3 regions of the Aeromonas sp. Marseille-Q7275 genome follow, and region 2 is predicted to be linked to each of the others. Evidence: predicted binding sites of a transcription regulator. Region 2 holds the regulator's gene; each other region holds the start of a gene.
The links. Region 2 encodes sigma-54, which starts transcription at its own class of promoters, with help from an activator protein. Its sites were predicted from a motif close to TGGCACNGTTTTNGCTT; they were not measured.

Region 1 (7,385 bases), on a different contig from region 2:
GGCCGGAAGCTGGTCAATTTTCTGACACGCTCCGATACCCGCATCTTGTTGTCGCCGCAGGGCTCAAAGAACAGCCGCTTGCGCTCGGGTGACAGGCCGCGGGCCAGTGCCAGGCTGTCGTAGACCCCCTCCTTGCACTGGTTGAGCATGGTGCTGGAGATGTCGGTCCCCACTATCTGCACCCCGCCCGGCAAGGTGCCGGGGCGTTTGACCTGCTGCTCCAGCGCCGTCATGGCGATGGAGTAAGGCTCCTGCCCGGAGGAGGAGGCCGCAGACCAGATCTTGATGGGACGACCACTCTTGCCGAGCTCGGGGAAGATCTTGTCGCTCAGCAGCTGGAACGGGTAGGTATCGCGAAACCACAGGGTTTCATTGGTGGTCATGGCATCGACCACGGCCATCTTGAGCTCCCGCTCGCGCACGTTCATCGCCCGGGTCACCAGTTCAGACAGACTCTCGATACCAAACTGAGTCATCAAGGGCGACAGACGGCTCTTGACCAGATACTGTTTGTTGTCACCCAGCACTATGCCGCTCTGCTGCGCCAGAAAATTGCTGAATTGCCTGTATAAGTCGTCCGAAAGTGTCTTCATGCAGTTGTTCTTCTTTATTAGAGGGCGCCTTGTACGGCCTTGGCCAACTCATCAGGCTGGAATTTGGCTATGAAGTTGTTCGCACCAACTTTCTGCACCATGGCCTGATTGAACACCCCACTGAGGGATGTGTGCAGGATAACATGCAAATCCTTCAGGTTGGGATTGTTGCGGATCTCGGCGGTGAAGGTGTAGCCATCCATCTCCGGCATCTCGATGTCGGAGATGACCAGGGCAATCTGATCGAGGATGGGGCCCTGCTTGGCCATCTCCAGCAACATGTTGAGGGCCTCCCGTCCATCCTTGGCCAGCACGCACTGCACCCCGATGGCCTCCAGCGCCCGCTGTACCTGCTTGCGCGCCACCGAAGAGTCGTCGGCGACCAGCACAGGACGGCCGTGGGGGTTGCGCTCCACGCTGGCTTCCACCAGCTCGGCACTCACCTCGGTGGAGACCGGCGAGATCTCGTTGAGAATGCGCTCCACGTCCAGGATCTCCACCAGCTCGCCATCCACCTCGGTCACCGCCGTCATGTAGTTGATGCGACCGGCGCCCTTGGGGGGCGGCAGGATGGACTCCCAGTTCATGTTGATGATGCGCTCGACCGAATGGACCAGGAACCCCTGAACGGATCTGTTGTACTCGGAGATGATGATGAAGCACTTGGAGATGTCCTGGATGGGGCGCTTGCCCATCGCCATGCTGAGATCGATCACCGAGATGGTCTGGCCGCGAATGTGCGCCACACCGCGTATGCAGGAGTTGAGCTTGGGCATGACGGTCAAGGGAGGGCACTGCAGCACCTCACGTACCTTGAATACGTTGATGCCAAATCTTTGACGTCCGTTGAGACGAAACAGCAGCAGCTCCAACCGGTTTTGTCCCACCAGCTGGGTCCGTTGGTTGACCGAGTCCAGAATACTCGCCATAAACACTCCCTAAAAAACGCTTGGCACTGATCGTGCATGTTGTGTGTGCATGCACATTGGCTTGCATCAGACTATCGATGTCTCGACAACCGAAATCTGCAGCAAGCATAGTTAACTGCGATGGTGTACGTGAACAACTTATCGACCGGTAAGCAAAAATGATTAATAGACTTTTCCTCATCTTACTGCCGTTTTGCAGCCTCTCTCACGCCATGGCATCCGAGGTGACCGACTATCTGCAGGAGCAGGCACAGACATTCGTCCTCGACCAGCTGGATGTCCCCCTCGACGCCCAGGCCGAGGTGACCGCCGGTACCATAGATGAGCGCCTCCCCCTGAACCACTGCGAAGAGGGGCTGACTATCTCCCTCCCGGCCAAGATGGAGATACGCCGCAACACCACCGTCTACCTCAAGTGCGAGGGAGACAAACCCTGGGATCTCTATCTCCCGGTGCGGGTCAGCATCCAGAAACCCTATGTGACCGTCGCGGCTCCCGTGGCCAAGGGGGACATACTGAGCGAGTCCATGCTGACCCTGGCCTACCAGGATCAGACCCTGATCCGCGGTGACTATCTCACCGACCCCGCCGCCCTCATCGGGGTGCGCAGCAAGCGTGAACTCAAACCGGGCCAGCCAATCAGGCTGACTCAGGTCTGCGTGGTCTGCAAGGGGGACCAGGTCACCCTGAGTGCGGAAAACAGCAGCATGCAGATCAAAACCATGGCCCGAGCCTTGCAAGATGGCAGCTTCGGAGACATGATCAGGCTCGTCAACATTCGTTCGGGCAGAGCGGTGCAGGGCCAGGTGAGTGCCGTCGGCTCTGTGGTGGTCACATTCTGACTGTTTTATTAATGCAGCAATTTTTTTCTAAAGTTCTGACCGCCGTCACCGATAAACAGGTAAGCGAACAGCAAAGCAGACGAAGGTAAACCGTATGGCTATCAACAATATCAACAACTTGGCAAACAGCCGGTTGCAAAACAGTGGGACCAGTCAGGGTGTAGCCACCAAGTCCGCGACCTCTGCCGAGAGCAATCGTGCGGCGACCGTCAAGACCGACTCTGTCTCCTTGACCAGTGAGGCGCAGCAATTGCAACAGATGCAGAAGACCCTCAACACCGCCTCCACCGGTAACGAGAGCCGCGTCGAAAGCCTGAAGAAGGCCGTGGCCAGTGGGGAATACAAGGTCAACAGCGAAGCCGTGGCCAGGAAGATGTTCAGCTTCGAAGCGGATCTGGACAAACGGCTGGGATGATGGAACTGCCTTCGCTGCTGCACGCCCAGGACCACAACCTCTCCCAGATGCAAGGTTTGCTGGCAGAGGAGTTTGACCTGCTCAAGGCACACCGGGCCCTGGCCTTGCCGGCGCTGGCCGAGCGCAAGCAGCAACTGCTTGAGGCCATCGAGACCCTGGACAAGAGATTGGCCGAGCTGCCCGATCTGCAGCAACAACTCGGCGCCTTCCCGGCTCAGGTGCAGGCCCTGCAAGCCAAGCTGGAAGCCTGTCAGGAGCAGAACAACCTCAACGGTCGACTGCTCGAGCTCAGCATCATCTCCAATCGCCGCCTGGCGAGCTTTCTCAGCAAGTTGCGAGACAGCAACTCCCTGACCTATGACGCCAAGGGCAATACCCGCTCCGGCACCCGCTCCCTGGGTATCAAGGCCTAATCCTCTCTCCTTCCTTCTCTTGATGCCCGGCCGTCAGAGCACCAGTTCCATCAGCCTTGCCCCGTCGCGGCAGGCATGAATGCTCATGACGCCATCCTCATACCGGCCATAGCTGGCCGCCCATTCTCCCCTCGGAAAACAGATGGATCCCGGGTTCACCAGCACCATTTCCCCTTCTTGCCGCACTTCTCGTCGCAATACGGGCAGGTGGGTATGGCCGCTGATAAAGAGGCTGCCCGCCGGCAAGGGCACCGCCTCGGGATCATAGAGATGACCATGACTGACGAACCAGCGCCGCCCGTCCACCAGCAACTGGTTGTAGGGGGCCGTGATGGGGAAGTGCAGCAGCATCTGATCCACCTCTGAATCGCAGTTGCCCCGCACCGCCATGATCCGGGGGGCCAGCTGGTTGAGCCGCGCCGCCACGGCGGCAGGCTCATACCCCGCCGGCACCGGATTGCGCGGGCCGTGGTTGAGCAGATCCCCCAGCAACAGATAGTGATCCGGCTGCCAGGGGGCAAGCTGCGCCAGCACCTGCTCCAGGGCAGGCAGGCTGCCGTGCAGATCGGAAATGATGGCTATCTTCATCGCACACTCCTCATGGCTGGCTGAAGTAGAGATCCTTGGTGGCGATGGCCCCCTTCAGGTTGCTGCTCGGCAGGCCGCGCAGGGCGGGGTCCACCAGCCTCATCTGGTTGTAGTGATAGACGGGGATGACGGGCATCTCCTCCATCAGCAGTTGCTCGGCCTTGCGGTAGAGCCCGGTTCGGGCGGCACCATCCAGAGAGTCAGCGGCCTGTTGCAACAGGCCGTCGAAGGCCGGGTTGCAGTAGCCGCTCTCGTTCTGGGGATCCTGACAGCGGAAACTGCCCAGCATGGACGAGGGCTCGACATAGTCACCAAACAAGAAGGAGCGGGCCAGCATGAAGTCGCCGCTGTCCTTGGCCACCTGATAGGCATTCCACTCCATGTTGTTGAGGGTGACCTCCACCCCCAGCGGCTTCCACATGGCCGCGACCGCCAGGGCCAGCTTCTTGTGATTCTCCGAGGTGTTGTAGGCCAGCGTCAGCTTGAGGGGGTGGGCGCTGTTGTAGCCCGCCTCCGTCAGCAGGGCAGCGGCCCTGGCCAGACGGGTCGGCATGTCCTCCAGGGCCAGCGCCGAACCCAGCTCTTCGTAATCCGGCATGCCGGGCAGCAGGGACCAGGCCGGCCGCTCCCCCTGACCGCTCACCTTCTCGGTCAGCAGGCGGCGATCCATGGCCATGGAGAGCGCCTGACGCACCCGCACATCCTGCAGCTCGGGACGGCGCAGGTTGAAGGTATAGAGGTAGGTCCCCAGCAGCGGCAGGCCCCAGATCCGCTCCGGGGTCTCTTCCATGGTCTTCTGGTAGTACTCCAGCGCCACCTTGTTGGTGAGCTGGATCTCTCCCGCCTCGTAGCGCAGCCGCTCCGCGTGCTGGGAAGCCAGGGGCAGATAGGTTACCCGCTGGATCCGGGTGTGGGCATCATCCCAGTACTGGGGGTTGCGCTCGGCTTCGATGCGCTCGTTCGGCACCCAGTTCACCAGCCGGTAGGGGCCGTTGCTGACCAGCTTGCCAGGCTGGGTCCACTGCTTGCCAAACTGGGTGATGGCCCGCTCGTTGACCGGCACGAAGGGGCGCTGGCTGATGAGCTGCAGGAAGTAGGGCACGGGCCGCTCCAGGGTCACCTTGAGGATCTGATCGCTCTCGGCCTCCACCCCCAGGGCATCGAGATCGAGGGCACCGGCATAGATGGACTGAGCATTGTTGATGCCGGTCGCCAGCAAGAGACCGGCGGAGGGCGAGGCCTGCGCCGGGCTCAGCAGACGCTGCCAGGCGTAGACGAAATCCCGGGCGGTGAGTGGCTCGCCGTTGGACCACTTGAGCTGCGGGCGCAGGAAGAAGCGCCACACCAGGCCATCCTCGCGCGTCTCCCAGCGCTGGGCCTGGGCCGGCACTATCCTGCCCTGCCCATCCTCGCTGACCAGCCCCTCGAACAAGTCCACCAGCACCACCTCCCCCGGGAAACCGGAGCGGATCTGGGCAGGGTCGAGGGACTCTGGTTCGGCGCCGTTGCCCTTGACCAGGGTCTGCCTGTCAGAGAGCGCAGGCTGCTGCACCACTGTGGTCGCCTGCAACGGCGGCGCCAGCATCAGTCCGAGCAGCATGGGGGAGAGCCAGCGACGGGCTGGCCGGGCGGCGAAACGGTAAAGCATGAGATCAACCTCGTTCAATTCACTTTATTTTAAGAAGGGGAAGGCCGGCGGCGCGCCTTAAAACGAATGCATGATGCCGCGCTTGTTATCCCCGAAGACGCCCCGTATTGTATCGGGCTTGCCCGGCAGATGGAGTCTTTCGGGCTATTTTTTTCAGGGGATTTTTCCCAACTGTCAGCCACGGGCGTGCAAGACCGCTTGACGGTCCCCTCGACTCGCCTCGCATGAAGGTCAGTCAGGGCGCCATGGCGCTCGATGCAGGCATCAGCCCGGCTGATTTCTACCGTTTCAGGGGTCTTTATGGGGTATGAGTGGCTGGCGCTGGCTGCCGCCAGTTTATGGGCCGTCGCAGCCCTGATTTCCGTCAAACCTGCACGCCATCTGGGGGCCTTTGCCTACAGCCGCTGGCGGATGTTTCTGGTCAGCCTGATGCTGGCCAGCGCCAGCCTGGTCACGGGGGGCTGGCAGAGCCTCACCCAGAGCGCCCTGCCACTGCTGGCGTTGTCTGGGCTCATCGGCATCTTCGTCGGTGACACCGCGCTATTTGCCTGCATGAACCGGCTGGGGCCCAGGCGCAGCGGCTTGCTGTTCTCCTGCCACGCGCTCTTCTCCGCCCTGCTCGGGCTCTGGCTGTTTGGCGAACAACTCGGTGGCTGGCGTCTGGTGGGGGCCTTGCTGGTGCTGGCGGGGGTCATGCTCGCCATCCTGTTCGGCCGCCGTGGCAACCCGCAGCAGGCGCAACAGCACAACGAGTGGGAACAGGTGCGCGGCCACCTCGGAGTCGGCATCGCGCTCGGCCTGACTGCGGCCCTGTGTCAGAGCCTGGGAGCCATCATCGCCAAGCCGGTGATGATGGCTGGCAACGTGGACGCGGTGAGCGCCTCCGGCATCCGCATGGGGAGCGCCCTGCTGGCGCACTATACCCTGCGGGTGCTGAGGGTGCCCCTGGCCATGCCGCACAACCCCATCAATCGCCAGGTGCTTGGCATGATAGGCATCAACGGCTTCCTGGCCATGGCCCTAGGGATGACGCTCATCCTGGTGGCCCTGCGCCAGGGGGACGTGGGCATGGTGGCCATCCTCTCCTCCACCACACCGGTCATACTGCTGCCCCTGCTGTGGTGGCACTCGGGGGTGCGCCCTGCCCTGCCCGCCTGGGCCGGCGCCCTGCTGGCCACCCTGGGCACGGCCCTGGTACTGGGAGCGGGGTCAGTCGGGGGTTGATGCTGGGCTTCGCTCAGCGCCAACCTGCGCCCAATCATCAAATTCATCCGAATACGCTTTGCTATTCGAACCTACCAAATTCAATTGCTTCTGCCGGTTCGATTAGCCGCGTCGCGGCGTAATCGGACGCGGTAACCTCATTGCGAACCTTCGCCGTCGGATGGCGTGATTAAAACTGGGCCACTTCCTCGGCGGTCAGCTCCCGGTATTCCCCCGGTGCCAGCTCGTCGTCCAGGCCGAGTGCCCCGATCCGCTCCCGATGCAGCCCTATCACCTTGTTGCCGATGGCGGCAAACATCCGCTTCACCTGGTGGTACTTGCCCTCGTGAATGGTCAGCCTGGCCTCGCACTCCCCCAGGATCTCCAGCTGGGCAGGGCGGGTCTTGTCGGTCTCGTTGCGCAGGTAGACGCCATCTTCAAACAGCGAGATGGCATCCTCGCTCACGGGGTCGGCCAGCCAGACATGATAGGTCTTGGCACACTCGTGGCGCGGCGAGGTGATGCGGTGGGACCACTTGCCGTCGTCGGTGATCAGCACCAGGCCTGTGGTGTCGAGATCGAGCCGGCCAACCACGTGCAGCTTGCCCATGGCGGGCTCATCCAGCAGATGGAACACGGTGGCGTGATCGGGGTCTTCGTTGGAGCAGACGTAGCCTTCCGGCTTGTGCAGCATGAAGTAGCGATTCTGCTGATTCAGGGTCAAGGTCACGCCATCAAACTCGATCAGGCTCTG
Region 2 (7,385 bases):
TGCACCCGCGACGGTGCTGGCATGCGTGCCCTGCTCAACGCCGGCATCGAGATTGCCATCATCACAGGGCGCAACTCCCGTATCGTCAGCGATCGGATGAGGGGTCTGGGGGTGCGGCACCTGGTGCAGGGGGCGGATCAGAAGCTGCCCCACTTCGAGGCGCTGCTGACCAAGCTCGGTCTGGAAGCGTCGCAAGCGGCCTACATGGGGGACGACACCATAGATCTGCCGGTGATGCAGGCCTGCGGCCTCGGCATAGCGGTGGCGGATGCCCATCCGCTGGTGCTGGCTCGTGCCGATCTGGTGACCCGCCTCGGGGGCGGAGTGGGCGCGGTGCGCGAGGTGTGCGATCTCATCCTGCAGGCGCAGGGCCTGGGCGACTACCAACCAGAGGCTTCGGTATGAACAAGCAGACGTTTCTGTTCGGCCTGCTGTTTCTGGCGGCGCTGGCCGCCTGGCAGCTCGGCGAGATCGAGCTGGCGCCCGAACCGGCTGCCAAGGTAGAGAACTATCAACCGGACTTCACCGCCAAGAACCTGGTCACGACCCGCTTCAACGAGCAGGGCAAGCGGACCGAGCGGTTGGAGTCCGAATATGCGGAGTATTACCAGATCCTCGAGCAGGCCACCTTCGACAAGCCGGTGGTCTACATGTTCGATGAGCAGGGGGAGGCCGAGTGGAAGGTCACGGCCGAAACCGGGGTGCTCAACACAGATGACAACGTGATCCTGCGTGACAAGGTCCATCTGGACGGCCTGCTGCCGGCGTCTTTCATCTCCACGCTGGATACCCCCTATCTGGAGCTGGATCTGGTGACCCAGGACGTGAGAAGCAACCAGCACATCAGCATAGTGGGTCAGGAATTCCAGACCGAGGGCGTTGGCCTGAAGGGCCATCTGGATCGTAAATATTTCGAATTACTGGATAAAGGCCATGCCACTTATTTCAATGAAAAACGTTAATCTGGCCCTCGCGGCCCTGCTGCTGTGCAGTACAGTGAGCGCCAAAGAGTCCGACTTTGCCGAGAAGGTCTATGTGGATGCGGTCAAGCAAGTGGCCGAGATGCAGGACAACCGCATCACCTTCAGCGAAGACGTGATCATCACCCAGGGCACCATCAAGATTAAGGCCGACAAGGTGGTGGTGATCCGCTCCGGCGACAAGGGCGCAGAGGTGATGACCGCCTATGGCAATCCTGCCACCTTCTTCCAGATCCTGGACAACGGCAAGCCGGTCAATGCCCACGGCAACAGCATTCGCTACGAGCTGAAGAACCGTCTGGTCACCATCACGGGCAACGGTCAGCTCAAGCAGGAAGACAGCCAGGTCACCGGCGACCTCATCCGCTACGACATCGTCAAGCAGAAGATGATCGCCGAGAGCAAGGGACCCACCCAGCGCGTCAAGACGGTGTTCCTGCCGGATCAGGTAGAAAACTTCGACAAACCCGCCGATCAGAAGAAGTAGGAAACAGAAGCCATGGCAGTGTTAAAAGCAACGGGTTTGCAGAAGAGCTACAAGCGCCGCATGGTGGTCAGCGACGTGAGCCTGGAAGTGGGCACCGGCCAGATAGTGGGGCTGCTCGGCCCGAATGGTGCCGGCAAGACCACCTCCTTCTACATGATCGTGGGCCTGGTGCAGCGGGATGCGGGTCTCATCACCATCGACGAGCAGGACATCAGCCTGCAGCCCATGCATATCCGCGCCCGCAATGGCATCGGCTACCTGCCTCAGGAGGCCTCCATCTTCCGGCGCCTGTCGGTGTTCGACAACCTGATGGGGGTCATGCAGACCCGCAAGGGGTTGAGCCGCGAGGAGCGTGAGGATAAGGTCGAGCAGTTGCTGGAAGAGTTCAACATCACCCATATTCGCGACAGCCTGGGTCAGAGCCTGTCTGGCGGGGAGCGACGCCGGGTCGAGATTGCCCGGGCGCTGGCGGCAGAGCCGCGATTCATCCTGTTGGATGAACCCTTTGCAGGTGTTGATCCCATTTCGGTCATAGACATCAAGAAGATCATCCAGCATCTGAAGGAAAGAGGGCTGGGCGTGCTGATCACGGACCACAACGTCAGAGAGACGCTGGATGTGTGCGAGAAGGCCTACATCGTCAGCCACGGCAAGATGATTGCCGAGGGGGCGCCGGCCGATATCCTCGCCGATGAGCAGGTCAAGCGCGTCTATTTGGGCGATCAATTCAGTCTATAGTAAGGGGGCACCCCTCATTTTTGTTAGGTGACTGCCTCGCTGAACATAAGGATATCCCGACGTAGATGAAGCCGACATTACAGTTGCGTCTCGGTCAGTCCCTGACCATGACGCCACAATTACAACAAGCGATTCGTCTGCTCCAGCTCTCCACTCTGGAACTCCAGCAGGAAATTCAGCAAGCGCTCGATAATAACCCCTTGCTGGAGCAGGAGGAGAATGAGGCGCAGGAAACCAGCCCGATAGAGCCCCAGGACGCCAGTCAACTCGACTCCAGCGACGCCATGGCGCAGGACAGCATGCCGGATGAACTGCCGGTGGACACCACCTGGGATGAGGTCTACTCCGCCGGGACCGCCCAGAGCGCCGGCCCCATTCATGACGGGGAAGACAGCGTCTATCAGGGGGAAACCACCGAAAACCTGCAGGACTATCTGCTGTGGCAGATGCGACTGACGCCGTTCAGCGATCTGGATGCCGCGATCGCCCTCGCCATCATCGATGCCATCGACGAGTCCGGCTACTTGACCGCCTCTCTCGAAGATATTCAGGCTGCAGTCAGCAGTGAAGAGGTAGAAGTTGAACTGGATGAAGTGGAAGCCGTGCTCAAGCGGGTGCAGCATTTCGATCCGGTCGGCATAGCCGCTCGCTCGGTGCAGGAGTGTCTGCTGATCCAGCTTGGTCAGTACTCGCCGGATCTGCCCTGGCTCAATGAGGCAAGGGAGGTGATCCGCGAGCACATGGACCTGCTCGGCAACCGTGACTACCGCACCCTGGCGCGCAAGACCCGGCTCAAGGAGAGCGATCTCAAGGAGGTGCTGGATCTCATCCAGCAACTGGAGCCCAGACCCGGCAATGGCATCATCCAGAGCGAGTCGCAATACGTGATCCCGGATGTCTCCGTGGTCAAGAAGGGGGCGAAGTGGGTGGTTGAGCTCAACCCGGATTCGGCGCCGCGCATCCGTGTCAACGAGGCCTATGCGGCCATGGCACGCAATGCCCGCAGCAGCACGGATACCCAGTTCATTCGCTCCCATTTGCAGGAGGCCAAGTGGTTCATCAAGAGTCTGGAGAGTCGCAACGACACCCTGCTCAAGGTGGCCAGCTGCATCGTCGAGCAGCAGCAGGGCTTCTTCGAATACGGTGAAGAGGCCATGAAGCCCATGGTACTCAACGACATCGCCGAGGCGGTGGAGATGCACGAGTCGACGATTTCACGGGTGACGACCCAGAAGTACATGCATACGCCCCGTGGCATCTTTGAACTGAAGTTTTTTTTCTCCAGTCATGTCAATACGGAGGGAGGAGGAGAGTGCTCATCGACCGCAATTCGCGCCCTGATCAAGAAGCTGGTGACGGCCGAAAACCCGGCCAAACCGCTTAGTGATAGCAAGATCGCGGATTTGCTGGCCGAACAGGGTATTATGGTGGCGAGACGCACGATCGCAAAGTACCGTGAATCCTTGTTGATCCCGCCATCCAATCAGCGCAAACGCCTGGTTTAGGCAAACAAAAGGAAGACGTTATGCAAATTAACCTGACCGGACACCATGTCGAGATTACCGAAGCTCTGCGTGATTATGTGAATAACAAATTTGCCAAACTCGAGCGTCACTTTGACCATATCAACAACGTACATGTGGTGTTGAGCGTCGAAAAACTGAACCAGATCGCCGAAGCCAAGCTGCACGTCAGCGGGGGAGAGGTGTTCGCCAATTCGCAGCATGCCGACATGTATGCGGCGATTGATACCCTGCTGGATAAACTGGATCGGCAGATCATCAAGCACAAAGATAAGTTAAATCAAAAATAACTATGCAACTTGAACACATACTGAGTCGGGACTGCACCAAGAGTGCGGTCCCTTGTACCAGCAAGAAACGCGCCCTTGAGATCATCAGTGAGCTGGCCGCAGAGCGCCTCGGCGCCTCCCGCCAGGTGCTGTTCGAAAGCCTGCTGGCGCGGGAAAAGATGGGCAGTACCGGGATCGGTGCCGGTATCGCCATTCCCCACGGCCGGATCGACGACGCCTTTGCGCCGACCGCCGTGCTGATGACCTTCTCCGAACCCATCCCTTTCGATTCTATCGACAATCAACCGGTTGACCTGCTCTTTGCATTGCTGGTGCCGGAAAGCGAGTGCAAGCAGCATCTCAAGACCCTTTCCCTGATGGCATCCAAGCTGGGTGACAAGGCCGTCTGCCGCCAGTTGCGCCAGGCGACCAGCGACGAAGAACTCTATCAGATCATGACTTCGGCCTGATGCCGGGTCTGACACCGCCACGTTGGCGTGAGGGGACAAGATGCAGTTAATAGTGGTAAGCGGTCGTTCGGGCTCCGGCAAGACGGTGGCCCTGAGGGTGCTGGAGGATCTGGGTTACTACTGCGTGGATAACCTGCCGGTCAACCTGCTGCCCCAGCTGATCGTCTCGGTGGAGAGCCAGTATGACAAGCTGGCGGTCAGCATAGACGTGCGCAACCTGCCGACCCAGCCAGACAAGCTCGACAACCTGCTGACCCAGGTGCGCAACGAGGGGCGAGTGGAGTTCTCCAGCTTCTTCTTCGATGCAGACAACGGGACCCTGCTCAAGCGCTATGGCGAGAGCCGTCGGCTGCACCCTCTGTCCCGCAAGCAGCTGTCGCTGGATGAGGCGATCCGGGAAGAGACCCACCTGCTGGCGCCCCTCTCCTCGACCGCCGATCTGCGCATCGATACCACCAACCTCAGCATCCACGACCTCAGCGAGCTCATCAAGACCCGGGTGCTCGGCAAGAAAGAGAACGAGCTGGTGCTGGTGTTCGAGTCGTTCGGCTTCAAATACGGCATCCCCAAGGATGCGGACTTCGTGTTCGATGCCCGTTTCCTACCCAACCCCCACTGGATCCCGGAGCTCAAGCCGTTTACCGGTCAGGATGAGCCCGTGGCCAACTACCTCTCGGCCCAGGCGGACGTGATGCTGTTCATCCAGCAGATAGAGAACATGCTGGTGACCTGGTTGCCCCACCTGGAGCGCAACAATCGCAGCTATGTGACCGTCGGCATAGGTTGTACCGGCGGACAGCATCGTTCGGTGTTCATCGCCGAGCGGCTGGCCAGCACCTTCCGACTGCTTGGCAAGAACGTGCAGATCCGTCACCGCACGCTGGACAAGCGCTCCACCCAAGCCTGACAGACCCACAGGATGTTCAGATGACAGTTTCCGCCTCGGTAGAAGTCAAAAACAAGCTGGGAATCCATGCCAGACCGGCCATGATGCTGTTCGAGCTGGTGCAGGGATTCGATGCCCATGTGCTGCTGCGCAACGAGGACGGCATCGAGGCCGATGCGGACAGCGTGATCGGCCTGCTGATGCTGGACTCCGCCCAGGGCAAGCAGGTGGAGGTGCAGGTGGAGGGCCCGGAAGAGGTGGAGGCCCTGGCCGCCGTGGTGGCGCTGTTCACCTCGGGCTTCAACGAGGAGTGAGCGACGCCTCCTCTGCCGTCATGAGCCGGCGCGCGCCAGCGCCTTGAAGTCGTAAAAGTCCCGACAAGCCAGCAGAGCCCTGCTGGCTTTTTCGTTCATCAGCACCAGAAACAGATCGTAGAGCCCCATCGCCTCCTCATAGTCCGCCTTGCTGATGGCGAGCACGAAGACGAGGGTGGCGGTCTCGCCATTGCCCCAGTCGATCCCCTGAGGGGCCAGCACGGTATAGACCAGGGTGCGGCGGGCCAGCAGGCCGAGGGAGTGGGGCAGGGCTATGCCCTCTCCCAACATGGTGGAGACGATGCGCTCCCGCTCGTGCAACGACCCCCTGAAGCCCGGCTCTACCAGCTGCTCGGACTCCAGCTGGTCACAGATGCGGCCAAACAGCTGCGCCTGGCTGAGCGGCTCTGTGACCACCATGAAGTGGTCGGCATCGAAGTACTTGTCCAGCAGGTAGGGGCGGGTGCGGTCGATCAGCACCAGCTTGCCGAGCTGCTCCAGCTGGTATTGGGTCGGGAAGGGGGCGACCTGCACCACGGGGGCGTTCTTCTCGCTCACCTTGACGGTGCTGATGACAAAGTCCTGCTCGATGTGCGCCAGTCCCTCGTAATCCCGTACCGATTCCAGGCTGGTCAGCTGCAGCTGGGGGTACTCCCGCCGGATGCGTGCCTCCAGTACCCGGAAGGTGGCGTTGCCCGCATCGCACAGGAGCATGGCCTGGGGACGACGGGTGTAGCCGATGTCATGGTGGCGCTCCAGGCCGACCCCGATATGGATCACCAGATAGCCGATCTCGTGATGGGTCAGCCGGTAGGGGGTCTGCCTTATCCACTCCGAGATGGCGGCCAGCGTGATGTCGTAGGCGAGGGGATAGTACTGCTTGATGTGGTCCGCCAGCGGGTTGTGGCTGCCTATCTGGTATTTGACCCGCAGCAGCATGGCGCTGATGTGGGTCTGCAGGTCTGCCCGCAACTGCGGGTCGGCGCGCAGATCATAGGGGTAGTGCTGGTGGATGTAGGTCAGCAGATGCTCCACCAGCTGCTCGCTCTCGGCGGCCATGGCAGGGCTGAGCTGGGGGGTATCGGCAGTGAGGCGGGCCTGGATCTGGATGGCGAGGCAGGCGATCTCCTCCTCCCCAGGCGGAGTCAGGGTCGGCAGCTCGCCATAGATGTCGCGGGCCACCGCGGCCAGGGTCTGGGTGATGTCGTCGCTGGCAAACTCGCGCAGCTCGTGGCCCGCCGCCTGACGCAGCAGGGCGACGGCGCAATAGATGGCGAGCTGTTGCAGGCTCTCGTCGGCGAGGCGCAACTGATGGCGGCCGAGCTGGTCGTGAATATGGTTGCCCACCACTTCCAGGGTCTTGCTGGGGCAGAGGGTGGGCGGCAGGCTCTGCAACGGGTGGTTGTTCAGCAGCTCCTGGCACAGCAGCTGAGTCAGGCAGGCACGGATCGCCGTCTCGCTCCCCTGGATGCGCATGCCCAGCCGTGGCTTGCTCTCTATGATGAGCCCGAAGTGGGCGAGCCGCTCCCTCACCTGTGCCATGTCTCCCTGCAGGGCCGCCCGGCTCAGATACCAGGTATCCGCCAGCTCATCGAGCTTGATCCCCTGCTCCGCCGTCAGCAGCAGGATCTGCAGATGCAGCACCCGCTCGCGACTGGTGCGCGGCAGGCTGCTCTCCTGCTCCTGTGCCGCCAGCAGCGCATCAAACAGCCCCTGAT
Region 3 (7,385 bases), on a different contig from region 2:
CCTGCATGGCCGCGACCATGGGTTCGACCCGTACGACGCCCGGCAAACCCGGACAGAGAGGGAATCCTAAGTGGCAGATACCTATGACAGCCTGCTGGGGGTCAACCGGACGTCGCCCGCCCAGACCAATACCACCAACACCACGACCCAGAAGAAGGAGCTGGATCAGGAGTCCTTCCTGAAGCTGCTGACCATGCAGCTCTCCTACCAGGATCCGTTCAAGCCGGTGGACAACGCCCAGATGCTCTCCCAGATGACCTCGATGTCGACGTCCCAGGGGATCAGCAGCCTCTCCACCCAGATGGAGAGCCTCAACAGCCTGATGACCTCCAGCCAGGCGCTGCAGGCCTCGGCCCTGGTGGGCCAGAACGTGCTCATTCCCTCCAACACCGGTTATCTGGAGAAGGGGAGCACCCTCTCCGGCGTCATCGCCACCGGGGACGGTGGCAGCAACGTCAAGGTGACGGTGAAGGACGAAAGCGGTCAGGTGATCAAGGAGTTCTCCATCGAAGGGGATCAGAAGGGGAACGTGGCCTTCGAGTGGGATGGCAAGGACAAGTCGGGCAATGCCGCCAAGAGCGGGAAGTATTCGATAGAGGCGCACGCCACTGTCAATGGCAAGTCCGAGAGCGTACCGGCCCTCACCTATGCCAAGGTGGAGAGCGTCACCCTGGGCACCAGCACCAACCCCAGCACCCTCAAACTCAAGGGACTGGGTGGCATCTATCTGACCGATGTATTGGAAATTGGCGGGACGACCGGCAAGTCGACACCGACGCCGACACCGACCCCTAACGCAGTGATCTAAGGAGAAAGACATGTCATTCAACAATGCCCTCAGCGGCATCAATGCGGCTCAAAAAGACCTGAACGTCACCGCGAACAACATTGCCAACGTCAATACCACCGGCTTCAAGGAGTCCCGCGCCGAGTTCGCCGACGTCTACGCCAACTCCATCTTCGTCAACGCCAAGACCCAGGTCGGCAACGGGGTGGCGACGGGGGCGGTGGCGCAGCAGTTCCACCAGGGGGCGCTGCAGTTCACCAACAACGCGCTGGATCTCGCCATCCAGGGCAATGGTTTCTTCGTGACTTCCGATGGCCTGACCAACCTGGATCGCAGCTACACCCGCTCCGGCGCCTTCAAGCTCAACGAAAGCAGCTACATGGTCAGCAACTCCGGCGGTTACCTGCAGGGGTACGAGATCAACTCTGATGGCACCCCCAAGGCGGTGAGCATCAACGCGACCAAGCCCATCCAGATCCCTGACAAGGCCGGCGAGCCGGTCCAGACCTCGCAGATCGAGGCCAGCTTCAACCTGCCGTCCACCGCCTCGCCGCTGGCGGCGGGCAATGGCGCCGCCGATGCTTCCAAGTTCGATCCCAAGGATTCGAGCACCTACTCCTCCTCCACCTCTGTGGTGGTCTACGACTCCCTGGGGGAGCCGCACACCATCACCCAGTACTTCGTCAAGGAAGCGGATCCCGCGAACCTGACCCAGCCTGCGAGCCCGACGGCCTGGCGCATGTACATGTATGAAGGGGACAAGCCCATCGACGTCGTGGGCGGCACTGCCACCACCATGGCGACCGGCCTGAGCCAGGCCCCCCTGAGCGCCCGCGTCACCTTCGATGCCTCCGGCAAGATGCAGACCCCCACCACGCCGGCCATCATCAAGACAGAGCCGCTGGGCACCCCGGGCGCCGGCATCATCAACAATGGCGCCGATGGCACCCAGGAGATCGAGCTCAAGCTCGGCACAGTGACCCAGTACGCCTCGCCGTTCGAGGTCAACAAGTTGACCCAGGATGGCTCCACCGTCGGCCGGCTGACCAAGGTTGAAATCACCGCTGACGGCATAGTCTCGGCGACCTACAGCAACGCCACCACCGTCAAGGTGGCCATGGTGGCCATGGCCAAGTTCGCCAACTCCCAGGGGCTGACCCAGGTGGGGGACACCTCCTGGCGCCAGTCCCTGCTCTCCGGTGATGCCCTGCCGGGCACCCCGAACTCCGGCACCTTCGGCTCCATCAAGTCGTCGGCCCTGGAGCAATCCAACGTGGACTTGACCACAGAGCTGGTGGACCTCATCACCGCCCAGCGCAACTTCCAGGCGAACTCCCGCTCCCTGGAAGTGAACAGCTCACTGCAGCAGAACATACTGCAGATCCGCTAAGGATTATCGCGGTGACAAGGGGCGCTCATGCGCCCCTTGTCGTTTCCGATGCGGCGCTTTTTCCTCCTCTGTTTCACCCTTCCCATATCTCTTGGCACTCAATTTGCAGTTGTCCTGCGAGAGTCATCTGTTTGACGGAGGATCCCATGGATCACCTGCTTTATATCGCCATGTCCGGGGCCAAGGAGAACATGAACAGCCTGGCTGTGCGTGGCAACAACCTGGCCAACGCCAACACCATCGGCTTCAAGTCTGACTTCGAGCAGGCGCGCAGCATGCAGGCGTTTGGCGAAGGGCTGCCGTCCCGGGTGTTCGCCATGACGGAGCGGCCGGGTCAGAACCTGCAGCACGGCCTGCTGCAGACCACGGGGCGGGATCTTGACGTCGCCGTCGACGGCCCGGGCTGGATTGCGGTGCAGGATCCCAATGGGGCAGAGGCCTATACCCGCATGGGCAACCTGCAGCTCAATGCCACCGGCAATCTGCAGACCTCCACCGGACTCAACGTGGTGGATGACGCAGGCCAGCCCATAGTGCTGCCCCTGCCCATGGAGAAGATAGAGATCAACCGGGATGGCACCATCAGCGGCCGTCCCGAGGGGGCCGCCGCCAACCTGCCGGAGGATTTCCAGCGCATCAAGCTGGTCAACCCTCCCAGCGATGCGGTGGAGAAGGGGCAGGATGGCCTGTTTCGCCGCAAGGATGGCCAGAAGGAAGCCGCCTCTGCCGAGGTCGGCCTGCTGGCTGGCTCCCTCGAGGGGAGCAACGTCAACGTGGTCGACGAGATGACCAACCTTATTCGTTTGCAGCGTCAGTTCGAAACTCAGGTCAAGATCATGAAGACCGCCGAGGAGAATGACGAGGCCCAAACCCAGCTGCTGCGTATCAGCTAATCAAGGAGCATTAAATGAATCCTGCACTCTGGATCAGCAAGACCGGCCTCGATGCCCAGCAGACCAACATTTCGGTCACCTCGAACAACCTGGCGAACGCCAGCACCGTAGGCTACAAGAAGGCCCGCGCCATCTTCGAGGATCTGCTCTATCAGAACATCAACCAGCCAGGTGGCCGCTCCTCGGCGGATACCGAGCTGCCCTCCGGCCTGATGCTGGGGGCGGGGGCCAAGGTGGTCGCCACCCAGAAAAACCACAGCCAGGGCAACGTCCAGACCACGGACAACTCCCTGGATCTGATGATAAGCGGCCGCGGCTACTTCGAGATCCAGCTGCCGGACGGCAGCGCGGCCTACACCCGCAACGGCCAGTTCACCCTCAATGACGAGGGCACCATAGTCACCCCGGGCAACGGCTACCCGCTGCAGCCGGAGATCCAGATCCCCGAGAACGCCCAGAGCGTGACCGTGGGGGAGGATGGCCAGGTCTCCGTCCAGCTCAAGGGGGATGGCCAGTCCCAGGTGGTGGGCCAGATCAACACCACCGACTTCGTCAATCCGACCGGCCTGCAACCCATGGGGGAGAACTTGTTCCTCGAGACCCAGTCGAGCGGCGCCCCCATCCAGGGGACGGCAGGTGCGGACGGACTGGGGGTGATCAAGCAGGGCATGCTGGAGACCTCCAACGTCAACGTGACCGAGGAGCTGGTGAACCTGATCCAGGCCCAGCGGGTCTACGAGATGAACTCCAAGGTCATCTCGGCAGTAGACTCCATGATGTCCTTCCTGACCCAGCGGACCTGATGAAAGGAGAGCCATGATGAAAGCCCTATGGATGCTGGGCCTGCTGACACTGGCAGGCTGTACTAGCACCCCCAATACCGCCAGACCCGACGACCCCGAATTTGCCCCCGTGTATGGCGAGTCGGAGCCGGTGTCGGTGCGCCCGACCGGGGCCATCTTCCAGCCCGAGCAGGTCAACGGCATCTACTCGGACATCAAGGCCCATAGGGTAGGTGACATCATCACCATAGAGCTGGCGGAGTCGACCTCGGCGTCGAAGAAGGCCAATACCCAGAGCGGCAAGGACAACAAGATGGAGCTGGAGCCCGTCACCCTGGGCGGGGTGCCGGTGACGGCGAGTCCCTATGACTTGTCGGCCTCCATCGGCCAGAGCAGTGCGTTCAAGGGCCAGGCCAAGGCGGATCAGAGCAACAGCCTGCAGGGCAACATCTCGGTCAGCGTGGTCAAGGTATTGCCGAACGGCAACCTGCTGGTGCGCGGCGAGAAGTGGATCATGCTCAACAACGGCAACGAATACATTCGCATCACCGGCCTGGTACGCCCGGAGGATGTGAGTTCGGAGAACAGCGTCTCGTCCCAGCGGGTCGCCAATGCGCGCATCCATTACGGCGGCACCGGCGATCTGGCCAACACCCAGGAACAGGGGTGGCTGACCAGCTTCTTCAACGGCCCCTGGTGGCCCATTTAATACTCGGGCCCCGGGTCGTCAGTGGCGACCCGGGGCCGGAATGGTTTAGTCAGGAGATGTCATGAACCGACTCCGTTTGCTTGGCCTGCTGTGCTGTATCTTGCCGCTCGGGCTGGCGCACGCCTCCCGCATCAAGGATCTCAGCTCGGTGGAAGGGGTGCGCAGCAACCAGTTGATCGGCTACGGTCTGGTGGTGGGCCTGCCCGGGACGGGCGAGAAGAACAACGCCTTCACCGAGCAGACCTTCAGGACCATGCTCAACAACTTCGGCATCAAGGTGCCGGACAACATCAAGCCCAAGATCAAGGACGTGGCGCCCGTGGCCATCCACGCCGATCTGCCCCCCTTCTCCAAGCCGGGCCAGACCATAGACGTCACCGTCTCCGCCATCGGCGAGGCGAAGAGTCTGCGGGGCGGCACCCTGCTCCAGACCTTCCTCAAGGGGCTGGACGGCCGCGTCTATGCGGTGGCCCAGGGCAGTCTGGTGGTCGGTGGTCTCGGGGCCGAGGGGGCGGATGGCTCCAAGGTGGTGGTCAATACCCCCACAGTGGGGCGCATCGCCAACGGGGCGACCGTGGAGCGTGAAGTGCCGAACTCCTTCTCCCAGGGGGACACCATCACCTTCAACCTGAACCGGCCCGACTTCACTACGGCCCGACGGGTAGCCGACGTGGTCAACGATCTGGTGGGCCCCAACACGGCCCAGGCCCTGGACGCCACCTCCATCAAGGTGTTTGCCCCGCGGGATCCGAGCCAGCGGGTCACCTACCTTGCGACCATCGAAAACCTGGAAGTGGATCCGGCCACCGAGTCCGCCAAGATCATCGTCAACTCGCGCACCGGCACCATCGTCATCGGCAGCGAGGTCAAGCTGCGGCCCGCCGCCATCAGCCATGGGGGCCTGACGGTCACCATCGCCGAGAACCAGCAGGTCTCCCAGCCCAATCCGCTGGCGGGGGGCGAGACCGCGGTCACCAACAACTCCACCATCAACGTGCAGCAGGATCCGGGGCGTATGTTCAAGCTCGACACCGGGGCGACCCTGGATGACCTGGTGCGGGCGGTGAATCAGGTGGGGATAGCGCCGGGGGATCTGATGGCGATTCTGGAGGCCCTGCAGCAGGCGGGGGCGATTCAGGGGCAGCTGGTCATCTTGTAACAGGCTGTCTCGGCGAATCTCCGGGCTGGCGCAGCAGCCGGCCCGGAGAGCCAACAGGTAAAACAGTCATTTCTTGAGCGGCAAGAGGTTGCCACGGGCGGCAAAGAGGAAGGTTATGGCAGAGTTCGACACCCAGAGTGGTATCAATCTTGGCATGGTGCAGGACGTTCAGAATCTGGACAAGCTGCGCCAGATGAGCCACAGCAAGGAAGGGAAGCAAGAGGCACTGATGGCGGCGGCCCGCCAGTTCGAGTCCATCTTCACCCAGACCCTGTTCAAGGGCATGCGCCAGGCCAACTCGGTGCTGACCCAAGATAACCCTATGAACAGCAGCTACACCCAGTTCTACGAGGGGATGCTGGACGAGCAACGGGTCTCCGACATGTCGAGCAAGGGGGGCCTTGGCATCGCCGAGATGGTGGCCAAGCAGTTCTCCCCCGAGAAGACCTTCACCCATAACGACGGGCGGGTACTCAAGCTGCCCCAGCGCACCGAGCGGGTCTACAAGCCCTATGAAGCCCCCAGCGCCTCCAACGATCTGATCGCCGCCTCCAAAGTTGGCAAAGATTTTGCTGATAACGAAATGAAGAGCGAGATGAAGGGTGGACTGAATGGGGCCGAGTCCTCGTTGAACCTGCCCAGACGCCCCCATCGCACCGTGCCGCCCATGGGCAGCACCCCGCGGGCCTCGGCCCTGGATGAGAGCGCCAAGGTGTTCGACAGTCCGGAGGAGTTCGTCGAGCGCCTGATGCCGCTGGCCAAGAAGGCGGCGGACAAGCTGGGACTGAGTCCGGCGGTGCTGGTGGCCCAGGCCGCCCTTGAGAGTGGCTGGGGCAAGCGGGTGATCAAGGACGGGGAAGGGCAGATGAGCCACAACCTGTTCGGCATCAAGGCCGATCCCCGCTGGGAAGGGCCCAAGGCCGTGGTGAGCACCCTGGAGTACGAGCAAGGGGTGGCGTCGCGCCAGAAGGCGGCGTTCCGCTCCTACGAGTCGTTTGAAGAGAGCTTCAACGACTATGTGGACTTCCTGACCTCGGGGAGTCGCTACAAGGGGGCGCTGGCCAAGGTGGACAGCCCGGATCGCTATTTCGAGGCGCTGCAGCAGGCCGGTTATGCCACCGATCCCCAGTACGCCAGCAAACTTAAACAAGTGTTGCGCAGTGATGCCATCGCCGGCTACTCGATGCCCGGCAACGCTGCGACCAGGAACACAGAGATGGAGCTGTAAGCTATGGCAAGCGATCTGCTTGGAATCGGGACTTCGGGTGTATTGGCCCAGCAGCGACTGCTGCAGACCACCAGTAACAACATAGTGAACGTCAACAGCCAGGGCTATGTACGTGAACGCACCCTGATCTACACCAATTCCGTCGGATTGGGCACGGGCGACATGGTGAGCGAGCGGGTCATCAACGCCTACGCCCAGGCTGAGGTGCGCCGGGATACCTCCGCCTACCATGCCGCAGGCTCGCGCTACGATCAGCTGTTCCAGCTCGACAGCCTGCTGGGGGATGCCAGCAACAGCGTGGGCACCACCATCACCTCCTACTTCAAGGCCTTCCACACCGCCAACGAATCGCCGGCGGAAGTGGGGGGGCGCAAGACCACCCTGAGCGAGCTCAGCGGCATGGTGGATCGCTTCCACACCCTCTCCGCCCAGCTCGA

Region 1: a site for sigma-54 is predicted at 1,544-1,560, ahead of flgA (flagellar basal body P-ring formation chaperone FlgA). Genes of this name have one in related genera too.
Region 3: a site for sigma-54 is predicted at 2,270-2,286, ahead of flgF (flagellar basal-body rod protein FlgF). Genes of this name have one in related genera too.

What each region holds. Positions count from the first base shown of each region.
Region 1 covers NZ_CBCPLW010000012.1:37,753-45,137, reverse strand. Annotated here, with positions in the region: gene ACWPWQ_RS12710 (CheR family methyltransferase) at 1-593, opposite strand, end outside; gene ACWPWQ_RS12705 (chemotaxis protein CheV) at 611-1,522, opposite strand; gene flgA (flagellar basal body P-ring formation chaperone FlgA) at 1,759-2,364, shown strand; gene flgM (flagellar biosynthesis anti-sigma factor FlgM) at 2,459-2,779, shown strand; gene ACWPWQ_RS12690 (flagella synthesis protein FlgN) at 2,776-3,192, shown strand; gene yfcE (phosphodiesterase) at 3,226-3,780, opposite strand; gene ACWPWQ_RS12680 (peptide ABC transporter substrate-binding protein) at 3,791-5,428, opposite strand; gene ACWPWQ_RS12675 (DMT family transporter) at 5,729-6,652, shown strand; gene rsuA (16S rRNA pseudouridine(516) synthase RsuA) at 6,822-7,385, opposite strand, start outside.
Region 2 covers NZ_CBCPLW010000018.1:28,045-35,429, forward strand. Annotated here, with positions in the region: gene kdsC (3-deoxy-manno-octulosonate-8-phosphatase KdsC) at 1-405, shown strand, start outside; gene lptC (LPS export ABC transporter periplasmic protein LptC) at 402-962, shown strand; gene lptA (lipopolysaccharide transport periplasmic protein LptA) at 949-1,467, shown strand; gene lptB (LPS export ABC transporter ATP-binding protein) at 1,480-2,205, shown strand; gene ACWPWQ_RS16210 (RNA polymerase factor sigma-54) at 2,271-3,710, shown strand; gene hpf (ribosome hibernation promoting factor) at 3,731-4,018, shown strand; gene ptsN (PTS IIA-like nitrogen regulatory protein PtsN) at 4,021-4,467, shown strand; gene rapZ (RNase adapter RapZ) at 4,508-5,374, shown strand; gene npr (PTS phosphocarrier protein NPr) at 5,395-5,667, shown strand; gene ACWPWQ_RS16235 (BglG family transcription antiterminator) at 5,686-7,385, opposite strand, start outside.
Region 3 covers NZ_CBCPLW010000012.1:46,285-53,669, forward strand. Annotated here, with positions in the region: gene ACWPWQ_RS12725 (flagellar hook assembly protein FlgD) at 71-808, shown strand; gene flgE (flagellar hook protein FlgE) at 819-2,177, shown strand; gene flgF (flagellar basal-body rod protein FlgF) at 2,324-3,070, shown strand; gene flgG (flagellar basal-body rod protein FlgG) at 3,085-3,873, shown strand; gene flgH (flagellar basal body L-ring protein FlgH) at 3,890-4,561, shown strand; gene ACWPWQ_RS12750 (flagellar basal body P-ring protein FlgI) at 4,623-5,720, shown strand; gene flgJ (flagellar assembly peptidoglycan hydrolase FlgJ) at 5,836-6,948, shown strand; gene ACWPWQ_RS12760 (FlgK family flagellar hook-associated protein) at 6,952-7,385, shown strand, end outside.